Regions from separate parts of the Paenibacillus sp. MABNR03 genome, predicted to be linked through region 1. Evidence: riboswitches for the same ligand, from Rfam matches in the RefSeq annotation. Region 1 holds a riboswitch; each other region holds the start of a gene.
What was found. Region 1 has a riboswitch for cobalamin ahead of AAIH57_RS12000 (ABC transporter substrate-binding protein). Riboswitches for the same ligand answer to the same signal wherever they lie in the genome.

Region 1 (5,663 bases):
ATGAACGTGCACGGCTCCAGAGGAAAATCAGGCCCAGCAGAAAATACGGGAAAAGGATGGCCGTATACGACCACCCACGCAGAGCCAGACTTCCCATCGTCCAGTATATAATTTCATTAATCGTCTGTTTCGACATGGTCGACAGGAAGGAGACCACCGCTCCCAGAAAACTTTGCATCACCACACCAGCCAGAATCAGGCTGTGCGTCGGTATTTTGCGCCCTTCACGAGCCAGGGCAAGTACAAACCACAACGTGAGTACGCCCGTCAGAAACGCAACAAGCGGCAAGGTCCAGATTCCGATCAGTGCGTACTGCAATCCGAAGAAAATCAGAAAAGCTGCCCCCACCGATGCACCGGACGATACGCCCAGGGTAAACGGATCTGCCAGCGGGTTACGAAGAACCCCTTGAAATCCCGCTCCGGCGATTGCCAGCGATGCACCCACAAGCACGGCAAGCAGCACGCGCGGGAAACGAACCTTCCATATAATCTGCTCGGCTGACGTACTCCAGTCGGGCGTGATCCAGTCTCCGATCCATGGCATGTGATGAAGCAGAATGCCTGCAATGTCACGGACAGGCAGAGCCACCGAACCGATGCCCGTACAGATCAGCACGGTCAGCACAAGCAGCAGAATTCCGGCTGTTCCGTACACTGCCAGCTTTTTACTCATTGGAACAGATCAGGATAGATCGCTTTGGCTACAGCTTTCAAACCTTCCGTTACGCGTGGTCCCGGACGGCTCAGCAGGTTGGCATCCAGGCCAATGACTGCGTCGTCTTTCACAGCTGTAATTTGATCCCAGCCGCTGCGCTCTTTGATGATTTGATCCAATGTTTTGGAGTTTTCATCAATGACATCGTTCGCGTACAAAATCACATCCGGATTGGAAGCAATAATGTTCTCTTCGTTAATTTCATTCCAACCTTCCAGGTCGGAAGCAACGTTGATCCCACCGGCAACAGTGATCAGTTCGTCCATGAACTCACCTTTACCTACCGTCCAACCTGGGGAGAATTCAACGTAAACATTTTTCTTCTCTTCCGGCTTAACAGCCTTCACCGCTTCAGTTACGTCCGCCACATCCTGTTTCATCTTGGTGATGAGCTCCTGTGCCTGCTCCTGATGATCCGTGATTTTGCCAAACGTTTCGATGTTGTTCATTACATCGTCTACCGATTTGGGATCGGTTTTAAAAATGGTGATACCCAGTTCACGCAGCTTTTTCACGGCATCTTCGCTCATTGAGATACCTGTAAATACGATGTCTGCTTCAGCAGCAATGATAGACTCTTCGTTTGGCTTCGAGACGCCGCCCATTTTCGCTTTGGTTGTTGCGGCTTCAGGATAATCATCATAGTCGGATACCCCTACAATCTGCTCGTCCAGCCCGAGTGCGAACAGCGTTTCGGTTTCTGCCGGGGATACGGATACGATTTTGGCTGGCGCTTGCTCAAACGTAAAGGATTCACCCGTCGCATCGGTTACCGTCAGTGGATATTGTGTTTTGAGATCCGTCTGCTCCTGGCCTTGGGATTGCTCCTGTGCCGGCTGCTGTGAAGCACCTGTGCCCTCGTTAGTTGTTGCGTTGCCACATCCGGCCAAAGCCAGTGCGAGTGCCGCTGCACTCAGCAGTGACGCTACGTTTTTCCAATTTTTGATATTCATGTTGTTCATTCTCCCCTTCTCTATGTTCTCTCTTAAGTAGTGATCCTGACCGTTTCCCCTGAATTTGTGTTCCTAAATAAAATGACCCTAGAAAACCACACTAGGCCACTACGATTGCAGTACCATCTTCCGATCGCTGTTATCCCCAGATTTTTTTTGATTCTCTCTTATTAACGTGAAAATCCGGGGATAAAGGCGAGCGCTACGCTTCTCCAGATTGGTTCTGCACTCTTCGTTACGTGTGAATATTTCGGTTCATCCTATATGAACAAAAAAATCCCCGATCCTTACGCCAGGATCAGGGATGACGTCTCGCATATGGCGATCTGCACATCTTCAGCGTAACCACTGTACATGCGCATAGAACTGCCCGAAACGCTGTCCTTTCCTCGAAGGAACACCGGTTTGTACGTCCAGGGCAGGTAACCTGACTTACAGGACTACTCGTCCTGATTTACAGTGGCGGGACCGTGCCGGATTCACACCGGCTTCCCTATTTCACCCGTTGTGCCGTTCATCGCTCATAAAAATCGATGACATTTGATACATGCACACGGGACCCGTGGTCGCTGATATTGTAACCATTCAAGTGAGCATATCGCATCCGTTAGCACTTATGTGCATAACCAAAGATGTATCCATGCTGAAGTCACACTTCTGTTGTGATTATAGGTTATATTGCACATCCTTACAACCCGATTCATGGAAAAGACACCCTGCTTGATACCCAGCTGTTTTTGCTTTTTTCCAGCCGAACCTTAATCGCTTGCCCCGGAATAACCTGTGTGTCCCAGAATCCCAGTTCCGGTATGAGACGTGATACCGCATAACGAATTACGCCGCCATGGGTAACCACGGCTATCGCCGGAACCATATTTTCTCCGGAATATACCTCTGGCGAAGCGGACAACAGGCAATCCGTCAGAAAGGAGTCAATCCTCGCAGTAAAAGCCTGCCAAGGCTCGCCGCCCGGTGGCGTCACATCCTGCGGTGCATCAATCCAATCCCGGTAGTGCGGGTTGTCCTTGAGCTGATCGTAAGTCAGCCCTTCCCATTGCCCAAAATCAATCTCACGCAGACGCGGATCAAGCTGTGCTTGTCCTGCTTGCACAGGCGCGATTCGTTGCATGGTCTGACGGCAGCGCAGCAGATCACTGCAATACAGCGCATCCCAAGTGATCGCGCTGATCGACTCGCGAAGCGAAGCCAGTTCCCGCTCTGCATCCGGCAGAAGACCGATATCGGTATGTCCGAGATATCTTTTTTCAACATTCCAAGACGTTGTACCATGACGGATAAACACAATATCCCGTATTTCAGTTCCATGCTGTTCACAGTCTAATTCCACCACTGTGCGCCTCCTGCTGCCCAGATTACGAGTGCTGTCAGCCAGCATAACAGCACAAAGGCCCCCGCCGACCAAAACATCAAACGTGTGGTGCGCACGATATCCTCTGCTTCCATCAGCCGGGTCTGCTCGCCCATATAGGCTCGAAAAGAAGCCACGCCATGGTAAACGTTGTGTCCGCCAAGCCTGATGCCCAGAGCTCCCGCAACCGCCGACTCCGGAAATCCGCTGTTTGGGCTCGGGTGCAATCTGGCATCCCGGCGTACCATGCGTGCTGCGCCTTTTGCATCCAGCCTCATGAACCATGCTCCCGTTATCAGCAGCAAGGCGGTAATCCGTGCGGGAATCCAGTTCGCCCAGTCATCCAGACGCGCGGATGCCCAGCCGAGATGCATATATTTTTCATTTTTATAGCCGACCATGGAATCCAGCGTATTCACGGCCCGATAAGCCATCGCCAGCGGAGCACCGCCAATCAGGGCATAGAATAGCGGAGAAACGATGGCATCCACAATATTTTCCGCTACCGTCTCCACCGTTCCCCGCACCACCTCCGGTTCATCCAGATGAGCTGTATCACGCCCTACGATCATGCCGAGTGAACGTCTCGCCGCAGGCCAATCCTTTTGACTCAGATGACGATACACTTCCATGCCTGCATCTTTCAGTCCTTTGGACGCAATGGTGGTGGCAATCAGTACCACTTCAGCTGCAGCTGCAACCAAGGGATGAATGAGTCCAAGTATGTATACCACTCCCCAAGTAAGCGCAAAGGAACCACCCGCAATGACTATAGGAAACAGGACCCCAGCCCGTTTAAGGCCCTGATCACTGCTCACTCGTTTTCTGATCCCCCGCTCCAGTGCAGAAATCCCCTTTCCCATGCCGATCACCGGGTGGGGAATCCAGCGCGGGTCTCCAATGAAGCGATCCAGTATGTATGCCGCCAAAATAATCCAGGCTCCTGTCATTCCAGTCCAGATTGGCCAGCCCGCCAATTGACTCAGAGATATCATCGCTTGCTATTCCTCTCTTTCCACGCCTGACCGGTTTGCAAACTTTCAGTAATGGAGTCATACACCAGCCGCCCGATCGCTGCTCCAATCACCGTAGCCGTTCCCGCGTAGGAAATCAGTGGTTTTTCCCCCACCTGACTTGTGGCGAGCACGATCGCATCCGTTGTCGTTCCGGTTGCCGTTAGCCCGTTCTCGGCATCCACCACACCATAATCCGCGAGCGCTGCCGTTTTGGCTTCCACGGCTGTCTGAATGGCATTAACCATTGCTCCGGGCGTCATGTAGCCGTTCATCCATAACATGATATTAATCGTTCCGGGCGTATAGGGCAGGCCAGAAACTTCACCCGGTTTAGTTATGTTCCCCGCCGCATCAAACACCGTTCTTGCAGAACCAGCACGCGCAGCATTCGAAACCCCGGCTGTGGTACAGCACAAGATCCCTGCTTCATCGCCCATATATTCCTGAACGGAAGTGTGCGCAAGCTTAACCGCTGTCAGTAATCCGGCACATGCAGCTGTACGCTCCTCCCATCCCATCAGGAAGTCTGTAATATCACGCTGTGGGTCATCACAACGATAATGCTTGTCCACATAAATATTGAATATGCGATCCAGTTCAATCATCCCACCGCCGTACACCGCACTGGAAATGGCGTTTACCCGATTAGGGATGGATGATCGAATATGACGCTCATGCGCACGGATGGTTAGCCCCGGCCATGCAGCAGAACGATATTCGTCTTGTTCTGCTTTCGCATGGGTATAGTACTGGAAAAATGGCAGCGTCATGGCTCCGTCCCCCCTGCCGTCATTCCCGGTATCGTTTGTCCGATGATACCTTTAATTTCGTTCACCAGACGAAGATTCGACGTCGTGTCCTTGACCGCCAAACGGATATGTCTTTCTTCAAGTCCCGGGTACATGGCACAACTGCGAATCAGAATACCGCGTTTCCCAAGAGCCGCCTGCATGGTTGCCGCTGTCCACGGCTGCGGCACACGGGCCAGTATGAAATTCGCTTCTCCGCGTGTCACGTCAAATCCACAAGTCTCCAGGCCGGACGTCAACTTCTCTCGTTCAAGCGAAACCTGTTCCAGTGTATCCCGTTCAAAGGCTTCCCCACTGCACAGACAAGCTTCTCCCGCGATCAGTGCCAGTCCATTGACACTCCAGGTCACCTGTTTCTCCGTCATCGCACGAATCAGATCCGGACGACCCATCGCGTAGCCCAGCCGAAGGCCAGGTATGGCATAAAACTTGGTCATCGAGCGAATGATGATGACCTGTGGATATTCCTGTAATCGGGAGGCCAGGGATTGCCGCCGTGCTTCAGGGATAAAATCCATAAATGCCTCATCGATCACCAGGACGGTATCCGTCTTCTCTGCATGGCGAGCCAGCCGATGGAGTACTTCTACGGAATACTGCACACCATTAGGGTTATTGGGCTGTCCAAGGAATAGCAGATCCACCTGTTCCATCAGTTTTTCGATATCCTCAGGCAACGCTCGCCATTCAAGTTCTTCCCGTCCCAGGACATGATGTACTTCTGCCCCGAATTGCCGGGACAAGGAACGGTATTCCGAAAATCCGGGTTCCACTGTGCCCACCTTCCGGGGTGAGAGC
Region 2 (5,663 bases), on a different contig from region 1:
TTGATAAAATAAGGGTGGTACTCGGCATTATGCTCGGAAGACTCCGTTACGTAGTATCCAAAACGATTCATCAGCTCGAAACGCACCATATCATGATGCTGTTCCTTCTGCTTCTCTCTCGCGAGGCGTTTAATCTCCGGATACAGGTCCTGGCCGTCCTTAGTCACTTCCAGCAGCCAAGCCATATGGTTGATGCCTGCAACTTTTGCGACTACGCCTGTCTGATCCATCCCCAGCGCCTCAAACAGATGGGGCACACATACCTGCACGCTATGGCACAGACCTACCGTTTTAATTCCTCCATGCACGTTCATGACATTGGTCAGTACGGCCATGGGATTGGTGTAGTTCAGGAACCAGGCGTCAGGGCACACTTCCTGCATGTCCCGGGCAAAATCGAGCATGACTGGAATGGTACGCAAATTGCGGAAGATTCCGCCAATGCCGAGTGTATCGGCAATCGTCTGACGCAGTCCGTATTTTTTCGGAATTTCAAAGTCCGTGATCGTGCACGGATCATATCCGCCCACTTGAATCGCGTTAATGACATATTTGGCACCGCGCAGCGCTTCTTTGCGGTCCGTATATTTTTTTACAGCACAACGGCTTCCGAGAGAACGACCCATACTGGTCAGCAGTCGCTCCGAATCATTCAACCGCTCGGCATCGATATCATACAAGGCCAATTCAAAATCCTGCAGTGCTTCGGTCATCATGACATCACCCAATACATTTTTGACAAAAACGGTGCTGCCCGCACCGAGAAACGTAATTTTGTTCATCTCAAGTCCAGCCTCCCTGAATAATGGTGTACCCCAACTATAGGCCGATTCGGTATGTATAACTATGGTTCAACCTCTCTCAAACATGGCATAATCCCATTTTTAGTATCGCTTTCAGCTGATATTTCCCTGGTTCACCTGTTATAATTTAAAATGAGAAAAAAGGATACGGGTGAAGGGAAGGAGTGGAAGGATGACACCGATTGAGTTTAATGTGCTGCCCATGGACTGGACGCAGATGGAGCTGGTGCTGTTGTTTTTCGGCTGGCAAGCCTGCGATCCTTCTCATTATTGGGGTCCAGGGGTGCGAGATTCCTATGTGGTTCATTACATTCATGAGGGATGGGGAACGGTTCATATGGAGGATAAGGAATACCGGCTGACCCAGGGTCAGGGCTTCGTCATTCTCCCGGATACCATTATCCATTATGAGGCCGATGCGAAGGAGCCATGGACGTACTCCTGGTTCGGGTTTAAGGGCGTCCATGCCAAGACATTCATGCAGCGGGCAAAACTGAGTCCGGCACATCCTGTATTTGATGCCAGAGATCCTAAGGTAATAGATGGTTTGTATGCAGACATGACTCAGGCCTCATCACGCAATGGCGGAGATGTATTTAGCCAGAGTCTGTTATACCGGTTAATTGCCGAACTGATATCCTCCTCACCTGAAGAAGAGAAGACGCGGCGTCCCCTGTCCACCAAGGATGAATACATCAGGCAAGCCGTCCAGTTCATGGAGAACAGGTACAGCCAAAAGACTTCGATCCTTGATATTGCGCAGTCCGTGCGTTTGGATCGTACATATCTGTCCGGTCTTTTTAAGGAGAAGTACGGGAAGTCGCTGCAGGCATTCTTTCTCGAATACCGGATGAATCGTGCGGCAGAGCTGCTGCAAAGTTCAACGTTATCCGTAAGCGAGGTTGCCCATTCGGTGGGCTACACGGATCCGCTGTTATTTTCCAAGATGTTCAAGCGAGTGACAGGAGTGTCCCCCAAGGGATCAAGAGAACGAGGTTAGCCTGCAGAGCTGTTTCAAATTTGAATAAAAAGTTTTGATCATTATCCGTGAGCCAGCTATACTGGTACAGAATGCAATTCAATTGAATATGTGGAACTAGGTGCTTTACCCTCGGGTAGAAGCTTAATAGGGAAGACCGGTGTAATACCGGCGCGGTCCCGCCACTGTAACAGAGGAGTCAGGCAGCGTTATGCCACTGGTTTAGGCCGGGAAGGTGCTGCAATGACGAGGATTCTGGAGCCAGGAGACCTGCCTAGTTTAACAACACAGTAGTACCCTACGGGAGATAGGAAGGTGTTTAGAGAGCATGATTTTTCTGAAAATCTGTTTATTTAAGACGTCCTTTTCCGGTAATACGGAGAGAGACGTCTTTTTTGATATGCAAGGACAAGTCACTGTGTATTGATGGAGATTGGGGAGAGGGCGTCAGACATGTGAGTAGATACATTGTTAAAAGATTCATTCAACTGGCAGCCGTGTTATTCGGCATTACGTTTTTGACGTTTCTGCTGACCTACCTGTCTCCGGGGGACCCGGCAAGGCTCATGCTCATGTCCACGGGGGTCACTCCGTCTGACGAATTGGTTCAGCAGGTACGCGTTCAGCTTGGGTTGGACCAACCGTTTTGGATCCGCTATGGAACCTGGTTAGGACATGTGTTTACCGGGGATTTCGGAATGTCCTACAAATACGACAGACCCGTTCTCGACATCCTGTTGTCCAGGCTTCCGGCTACACTTCGGCTAACAGGAAGTGCCCTGCTTCTGGTCATTCTCATTTCATTTCCGCTGGGTATCATGTCTGCAGTCTACAGAAACAAAGTGCTGGATTACGTCATTCGCCTGTTTTCATTTGCCGGATTGTCCATGCCCAGCTTCTGGCTGGGGATGCTGCTCATGTTGGTGTTTGGCGTACAGTTTAAGCTGCTGCCCGTCATGGGAAGTTCGGGATGGAACAGCTTGATTCTGCCGGCATGCACACTGGCTTTGCCTCTGGTCGCCCAGTATGTCAGGCAGATCCGTACGGTGATTCTGGAAGAGATGTCCCAGAGCTATGTAACGGGGGCAAGAGCCAGGGGTGTGAAGGAGAGAGTGATCATGATGCATCATATTTTACCTAATATATTGCTGCCCATCGTTACGCTCATGGGTATGTCCACAGGCGCACTGCTCGGAGGGGCAGCCATTGTTGAAAGTTTATTTGTGTGGCCCGGGGTAGGGCAGATGGCGGTCGATGCCATATTTACAAGGGACTATCCCCTGATTCAGGGTTACGTCATCTGGATGGCGACGATCTACGTATTGCTGAATCTGATCGTTGATCTGTGGACACACCTGCATGACCCAAGGATTCGACTGGACGTGGATATATAGATGAGAAAATTCAGGCTTGTTTGGACACAGCACCGCTGGTTTGGGTTCCTGTTCTCATTGACCATCCTCTGGGTTATTCTCGCGATGGTTGCGCCGCTGCTTGCCCCGCATGATCCACTGGCAACGAACTTTGCCAAGGTGCTGCAGCCAGCCAGCGCCGAATACCCGCTTGGAACCGATCAGCTTGGTCGCTGCGTGTTATCCCGTCTCCTATACGGGGCGCGCACTTCGCTTCTGCTTACATTCATGATGATCGGTATTGTATTTGTACTCGGCGTGGCGATTGGTGTGATTGCGGGTTTCGCTCGTGGTCTGATCGACACGATTCTGATGCGGTTGTCCGATACGCTGATGGCCTTTCCGGGATTAATCTTCGCCATAGCGGTGGTAGGGATGCTGGGACCAGGATTATTTAATACGGTTATCGCTCTTGCGGTTGTCTGGTGGGCGAAGTATGCACGACTGGCAAGAAGTCTGGTGATCTCACTTCGGCAAAAGGAATATGTTGCTGCTGCGGCATTTAGTGGTGCGAGGCAGATTCAGATCATCACAAAAACAATCCTGCCCAACATGCTGTCTCCCCTCATTGTCATGGCAATGATGGATGTGGGCGGCATGATGCTGTCCATCTCGGGCCTGTCGTTTCTGGGATTGGGTGCCCAGCCACCTGAACCGGAGTGGGGGGCGATGCTGAATGAAGGCAGAAGATATCTGCAGACGGCCCCATGGCTGTTGATTTATCCGGGACTGGCGATATTCTGCACAGTTATCATTTTTAATTTGTTGGGAGACAGTCTGAGAGATGTGATGGATCCCAAGAAAAAGGCAGCTTAACAGGAGGAATGGAAATGAATTCGAGATATGGAAAAACGCTATCGCTTACCGTACTGTCATTATTGGTTCTATGTATTATCGCAGCTTGTGGCCAAACTACAACAAGTACTTCCACCTCATCATCTTCTGGCGAAAAGGCGGCTGAGGCGGACAAAGGCAGTGCGGTTACACCGACTCATCTAAATGTAGCCCTGTTCTGGCTCGGCAGCAATCTGGATCCGGCAGAAGAGTGGAATGGCTGGACCCTTACACGGGCAGCCATTGGAGAGACGCTGATTCAGTTCGATGTGAATATGAAGCTGGTACCGAAAATTGCGGATACCTGGGATCGTATCGATGATACGACATGGCACTTTCATATCCGGGACGGTGTAACGTTCCATAATGGCAACAAGGTCACCGCAGATGCGGTCAAAAAGTCCATTGAACGTTCCATCGAGTTAAACGAGAGAGGACAGTCGACCTTGCCGATAGCTTCCATGTCTGCTGAAGGTCAGGATCTGACCATTACAACAACAGAGCCTTACGCATCCCTGCTCGGCAATATTGCTGAGCCCTTGTTTGTAATTGTAGATACGAGTGCAGATACGTCCAAATTCAAGAGCGAGCCTATCGCCACCGGGCCATTCATGGTAACGGGCTATACCCCGGATCAGGAGATTCAGGTGAAAAAGTATGACGGATACTGGGACGGCGCAGCCGATGTGGATACCATTACGTTAAAATATATCAAGGATGACAGCACACGTGCACTCGCTCTGCAATCGGGCGAGATCGACGTAGCCAGCAACGTGGGACGAAGCAGTTTGGCATTGTTCCAGGACAAGAGTCAGTACACCATTGATGAGATTCCAAGCCTGCGTACCCAGTTTGTATGGTTCAACACGAAAAACCCGCTGCTGAGTGAGCCGGAAGTACGCCGTGCAATTTCCTATGGCATTGACCGCGAGATGTATGCAAATACACTGGTAGGTGGTCAGGCGGCAAAAGGACCGTTCACCTCCGCACTGCCTTTCGGCTATGATCAGATTAAAGGATATGACTATGAACCCGAGACAGCCAAACAGCTGTTGGATGAGGCGGGTTTCAAGGATACAGACGGAGACGGTATTCGGGAAAAAGATGGACAACAGATGACGCTCCAGTTGATCCTCAACTCGGCTTACGAATCGGATTCCATCGTGGCTGCCGCGATGCAGTCCCAGCTCAAGGAGATTGGTGTCAACCTGGAGATGACCTCCTATGAGGATCTGACCGATCATCAAAAAAGCGGAAACTACGATCTGGCCTTGACCAGCATCAATACGGGGATTACCGGGGATCCCCAGTATATTCTCGACTTTTATTTCAAAACAGGGTCAGAGTGGAACATTGGTGGCTACAGCAATGCGAATCTCGACGCGGTGATTCAGAAGCTGCATTCCGAATTTGATGTGGAAAAAAGATACGAACTGGCTGCAGAAGCGCAGCAGATGATCTTGGATGATGCAGCATATATGTTTATTACCTATACCCCGATTAACATTGTAAGCAAAAGTGCGGTGCAGGGTGCGACGATGTATCCGATCGACTTCTATCTCCTGGATCGAAATATCCAGGTTGGGCAATAATGAGCGCCTTACTGGGTGTAGATCGCCTTTCAGTCACGTATAA
Region 3 (5,663 bases), on a different contig from region 1:
GCTGCTGTATATCTTGTTTTTTCTCTTTGTATTTGCCCGCGATATCCGGTTAATAGGTGACTACGTAAGTATTACATTGCTGGAGACTACCCCGATTTCGATCATTGTGTTGTCCCTTTTGGTCATGGCTGTTTTTATTGTAAGGGGAGGTCTTGGATCATTAATTGGAATGTCCGAGTTGTATGTAACCTTGTTCATTCTGATTTCCTTAGTTGTGCCGTTTATGCTTGTTCAGCAAGTTGATCTTGCTAATCTGATGCCATATTTTTACATCGATGTTGCAGATGTTGGCAGAGGAAGCTGGTACCTATTCTCCTTTTTTGGAGAGATGATTGCATTGCCTTTTGTAGTTAAGGGCAGTGATTTTCGTTTCAAATCCGTCTTGTGGGGAATTACAATTTCAACCTTGTTGTTGATTCTGGTTTTGATCGAGACCATAACATCGATTGGTGTGCCCGTCGCGTCCAGATTGGTATACCCTTCCTATGAGCTTGCAAGGCAGCTGCAGATCAGTGATTTTCTCGACCGGTTTGATCTGGCATTGGCAGCAGCAACTCTACCTGCGATGATTACCAAGATTGCATTTGATCTGTACTTCATCTGCTGGGGACTGAAGCGGATGATTCCCAAGGTATCCGGAAAGATCATGACTGGACCTGTAGCACTGGTGGGGTTCGTGTGTGCGTTCTGGTTTTTCAAAAATGCAATTCAGCTGTTCCGCTTTACACGGGAATGGACATGGATCGCCATTCTGTTTGAGGTGTTGTTCCCCATTATTCTCTTTGTGTTTCTTCGTCCGCGCCGAGGGGAGCCCGCTGCTTCCCGCCAAGGAGATACGCAGCGGAAAACAGAACAAAAGCATCAGGATCAGGAGAAGAAAAACGATGAATCCGACAAAGAGGGCAAAACCAAACGAGATGATATGCAGGGAGGAGAGCTTCAGCCTTCCTGATCATTATCATAAAAAATCGTTATAGAAGAACAGGTCAAATGACGTGAAACGAGGTTTCCCTCCATGAAACTAGCCTGTATACTGTAGTCAGACGGATGAACGTTCGGCTGAACGAACTGGGGGGAAACAAGAATGGCTCAACATTTGGCGGGTATACGTGTAGCGCTGACGGGACCGCGTAAATCGAAGGAAATGGCATTACTGGTCGAGAAAATGGGTGGCATTCCACTCGTGCGGCCTGCACAGGGCACGGTATTTCTGGATGATCGGAATATACGGGATGGTCTCGTATCCCTGATCTCGGACCCACCGGACTGGGCAGTGCTGACGACAGGAATGGGGCTGGATGCCATTTTTGAAATGGCTGAAGATATGGACATCGCCGGACAACTGCTCGATGTTCTGTCCGAAGCTTCCATTGCGGCAAGAGGATACAAAACGGTCAATGCACTTCGCAAGCGCAAGCTCTCTCCACTGGTCCGGGATGATGATGGCAGTACGGACGGGCTGATCCGCGAATTTGCACCACATGACCTCGCAGGCAAAAAAGTCATGCTTCAACTTCACGGGGAGACTGCGCCGAAGCTGGTCGACTGGCTGGAAGAACAGGGTGCGAACGTAAGACAGGTTTTACCTTATCGCCATGTGCCGCCGGAAGAGGACGAACTGGAATTGCTTTTGAATGAGATTGTACAGCATGAGGTGGATGCCGTCACATTTACGAGTGGTCCCCAGGTACGTTTTTTGACAGCATATGCAGCTTCCCAGGGCAAGCTTGATCAGTTGCAGCAGGCTTTTCGTGAAGGTGTGATTCCGGCTTCTGTAGGCAAGGTGACGGCTAATGCCATGCGTGAAGAAGGCATTGAGGCACTTGTTGTTCCGGAGGAAGAAAAGATGGGAGCGCTCATCGTTGAACTGGGACGATTTATTGCTGCGACCCATGCAGATAAATCCTGAGAAGCAGAACCGGACATACGCCCTTTAAAGCATCAGGTAGGATCTTATGAGGGCTGCTTATATGGATAACTTAATTAAAGTTCTGATCCGTTATGGATCAGAACTTTTTCTTTTTAGTCTGAAAATAGAAGAATGGATAAGTATCATAAGCATGGACATTTTTTCCTGAGCGGTGTTATGATGAAACCACTATTATTCATGAAAACAAGCAAGGTGCTCTTGCGTGAAGCAAGAGGTAACAGGGAATCGGGTGCAAATCCCGAGCGGTCCCGCCACTGTAATGGGGAAGCCCTTTTCATCCAAGTCACTCGTATATTCGGGGAAGACAGAAAAGGAAGCTGATGATCCAGAGCCAGGAGACCTACCTTGCATTGTGTCACCGAACCCTTCGCGGAAAGGAGTGGTGTACGAAGAATCAGGAAACGGGCGAACAATCGGTTCGCCTGGCAGGCCTTTTTCGGCCATGCAGCCACAGGACCCTCCTCTGCAAGGGCCGTGGACTGTCTTCTTGAGTGTACGTACATGCGTATCCCATCCGTTATAAGGATGGGATTTTTTTGTTTTTTTTAAGAAGAAGGTTATGGAACCGGAAGTAATTGAACATGCCGCACAGGGAAATTTGGCCAAGCCTCCCTCTTCAATGTTTACAATCAGTCTGAATGAGGAGAGTGGATTATGCCATCAAGCCTAACTGCGGACTGGTGAAGTGATCATATAGAAGATTTTGACGTGCTAAGACACGGGACTGAGGATACGGAGGAGGAGAAGCAATGCAAGGTCAAGGGAAGCTGCTGATTATCGGATTTGGCCCGGGTGCGATGGAGCATATCACCACAAGGGCATTGGAAGCACTGCGGGAGAGCGAGGTCATCATCGGTTATAACACTTACGTTGATCTGATCAGGCCGCTCCTGGACGGTCAGGAGATTGTACGGACAGGCATGACCGAAGAGGTCAGCCGGGCGCAGGAAGCAGTCAGACAGGCGGAGATGGGTAAAATTGTGGCTGTAATCTCCAGTGGTGATGCCGGAGTGTACGGTATGGCCGGACTTGTGTATGAAGTGCTGATGGAGCAGGGCTGGAAGCCGGAGAGTGGTGTTGGCGTTGAGGTCATTCCGGGCGTATCCGCCATTCAATCCTGTGCCTCACTACTGGGTGCACCCGTGATGCATGATGCATGTACGATCAGTTTGAGTGACCACCTCACGCCATGGGACACGATTATTCGGCGAGTTGAAGCAGCTGCAGCGGCTGATTTTGTCATTGCTCTGTACAACCCTCGTAGTGGACGCCGCACACGCCAGATCGTCGAGACACAGGAGATGCTGCTTCGTTACCGTGATTCGCAGACACCGGTTGGGCTCGTAAAAAGTGCTTACCGTGAACGTCAGGATGTTGTGATGACCACGCTGGAAGACATGCTGAATCATGACATCGGCATGCTGACGACCGTGATCATTGGTAACTCCTCGACCATGATGTACGAAGGACTCATGGTCACACCGCGCGGGTATCAGCGGAAGTATACGCTGAATACCGCGGAACAGTCGCTCAGACCGCATGAGCGACTGCGCACGGAAGCCGAGCCATGGTCGCTCGGCGCCATGGAAGCCCGCTCTGCTGCCTCCGGCAAGGCAGCAGATTCGGGCCCGGTTCGCGCTGCGCAAGGCAGTGCGGACACGGCTTTGCAAGGGCAGCCGCGCGCAGACGCGCCTGCTGCCCAGCCTGCGGCAAGCCCGGCACGCAGCAGTGGCACCGCTGTGCTTGCCGCCGAGCGGCCCGCGGCGGTAGAACCCGCACCGCGTTCAGCCGCAGTGGAGCCGCGTGCAGATGCGGCTGAGCTGGCTGCCGAGGCACTGACGCGGCTCGCGGCAGGCGGCAAGCTCGCTGGCGGAGCAGCCAGTCGATGGCTGGATGCGGCTGCGCCGGGCTCGTTAGCCGGGACGCCGCAGCAGGTCACGGCAGCAGCGGTACGCACGACACCCGAGCCGGGACGCAAAGCGCCGCTGTTCGAGGTTGGCGTCTCGCCGGGCGTCGGCAATAAGAAGTTTACCGCAGCCCAGATGGCGCTGCTCGCGCAGTGTGCGAGTGAAGAAGGCGAGCTGGAGTACACGCCGGAACATCAGATTATTTTGCGAGTACCGACCTTTGAGCCGGATCAACTGGTAGAGGAGCTGCGCGCAGCGAACTTCATCGTGGTTCCGATCGGAGATGTCATCAAGGTGAAGGCTTGCGACTTCTGCAATATGGAGAAGGACGATGCTGTACCGATGGCCAATCATTTGCAGGCCATTATTGGCGGGATTAGCGCACCGAAAGAAACCAGTGTGGCCCTGAATGGCTGCGGCATGGCGTGTTACGGTGCCGTGCTGGAGGACATCGGAATTGTCTACCGCAAAGGCGGGTACGATCTCTTCCTTGGCGGCAAAAAGTTTGGACGAAATGCTCACCCTGCCCAGCCTGTAGCTGAGGGCATTCCAGGCGATCAGATCGGCGAGATTGTGGAACGGATCGTGGCGGAGTACAAGGAAAAGGGACATCCGAACGAGCGATTCCACAAATTTTTCAAACGTGTTGGGGTAATTCAGGGTTTCCGTCACGTAGATGCTCCCGTCACCGTGGAAGTAAACCCGGTATGTGGTGACTAGTAGTCATGTCATCGTCTGAGAAGCAATCGTTTTGACGACAGATGCCTATGTGATATTGGCGGTAGTTGAAATGCATTTTTTTCATATAGATCGAAATGATTGGGTAACGAAGTTGTCTTCCGATGAAGGCGCGTTCACCGAGCAAGCACAATAAAAAATGATGAGATGCCTGGTCTGTGGATCAGGCGGGGGAGGAAGGAATCAGAGATGAATGCCATTTTGTTGGTAGGACACGGCAGCCGTGATCCTGAGGGAAACCGGGAGTTGATGGAGTTTGCACGTGCAGTAGCGGAGAAAGCCCCGGAGAATACCGTAGTGGAGACCTGCTTTTTGGAGTTAACAAGACCAAGCATTGCCGAAGGGGTTACCGCTTGTGTGGATAAAGGGGCAACACGTGTCGTATTGGTGCCGATCATTCTGTTTGCTGCAGGCCATGCCAAAATTGATATACCTAATGCGATTGACCGGGCCAAGGCGCGTTATCCGCAGGTGGAATTTGTGTACGGACGTCCGATTGGCGTGCATGAGAAAGTGGTTCAAATTATGCAGACCCGTCTGCAGGAGGCTCAGCCTGTCCTTGTTGCAGCAGCTCATGGCGGCACAGCAGTAGCGGCTCCGCCTGCACCTGTCACGGATGAAGAGACAGCAGTGCTGGTGCTTGGCCGGGGAAGCAGTGACCCGGATGCCAATAGTGACTTTTTCAAAATGACCCGGATGCTGTGGGAGAAGCTGCCTTATAAATGGGCAGAAAGCAGCTTTATCGGCGTGACCCAGCCCTCATTCCCAGATGGATTGCAGCGCTGTTTGCTGCTTGGTGCGAAGAAGATTATCATTATGCCTTATTTCCTGTTCACCGGTGTGCTGATTAAACGCATTGATGAAATGACAGCAGAGTTTGCTGCTGCTCATCCCGACATTCAGGTCGAGATAGGCGGATATTTTGGATTCCATCCGCAATTGGTGGAACTGGTGTTGGAACGGGCGAATGAAGGCTTAAATGGACGGGTAGCGGCCAACTGTGACAACTGCCAATTCAGACTTGAGGCTGCCAAACATCATCACCATCACCATGATCACGATCAAGGACATGATCATGATCACGATCA

Region 2: linked by a shared signal. The riboswitch ahead of nikB (nickel ABC transporter permease) and the one ahead of AAIH57_RS12000 (ABC transporter substrate-binding protein) in region 1 are both predicted to bind cobalamin.
Region 3: linked by a shared signal. The riboswitch ahead of cobJ (precorrin-3B C(17)-methyltransferase) and the one ahead of AAIH57_RS12000 (ABC transporter substrate-binding protein) in region 1 are both predicted to bind cobalamin.

The regions. Positions count from the first base shown of each region.
Region 1 is NZ_JBCIYR010000002.1:747,144-752,806, reverse strand. It holds gene AAIH57_RS12005 (FecCD family ABC transporter permease) at 1-676, opposite strand, end outside; gene AAIH57_RS12000 (ABC transporter substrate-binding protein) at 673-1,671, opposite strand; cobalamin riboswitch at 2,072-2,202, opposite strand; gene AAIH57_RS11995 (histidine phosphatase family protein) at 2,372-3,019, opposite strand; gene cbiB (adenosylcobinamide-phosphate synthase CbiB) at 3,010-3,990, opposite strand; gene AAIH57_RS11985 (adenosylcobinamide amidohydrolase) at 4,032-4,826, opposite strand; gene cobD (threonine-phosphate decarboxylase CobD) at 4,823-5,663, opposite strand, start outside.
Region 2 is NZ_JBCIYR010000008.1:27,851-33,513, reverse strand. It holds gene AAIH57_RS26465 (alpha-glucosidase/alpha-galactosidase) at 1-782, opposite strand, end outside; gene AAIH57_RS26460 (AraC family ligand binding domain-containing protein) at 976-1,803, shown strand; cobalamin riboswitch at 1,885-2,074, shown strand; gene nikB (nickel ABC transporter permease) at 2,238-3,176, shown strand; gene nikC (nickel transporter permease) at 3,177-4,010, shown strand; gene AAIH57_RS26445 (ABC transporter substrate-binding protein) at 4,025-5,620, shown strand; gene AAIH57_RS26440 (ABC transporter ATP-binding protein) at 5,620-5,663, shown strand, end outside.
Region 3 is NZ_JBCIYR010000004.1:444,504-450,166, forward strand. It holds gene AAIH57_RS21745 (GerAB/ArcD/ProY family transporter) at 1-952, shown strand, start outside; gene AAIH57_RS21750 (uroporphyrinogen-III synthase) at 1,085-1,909, shown strand; cobalamin riboswitch at 2,104-2,292, shown strand; gene cobJ (precorrin-3B C(17)-methyltransferase) at 2,680-4,557, shown strand; gene AAIH57_RS21760 (sirohydrochlorin chelatase) at 4,765-5,663, shown strand, end outside.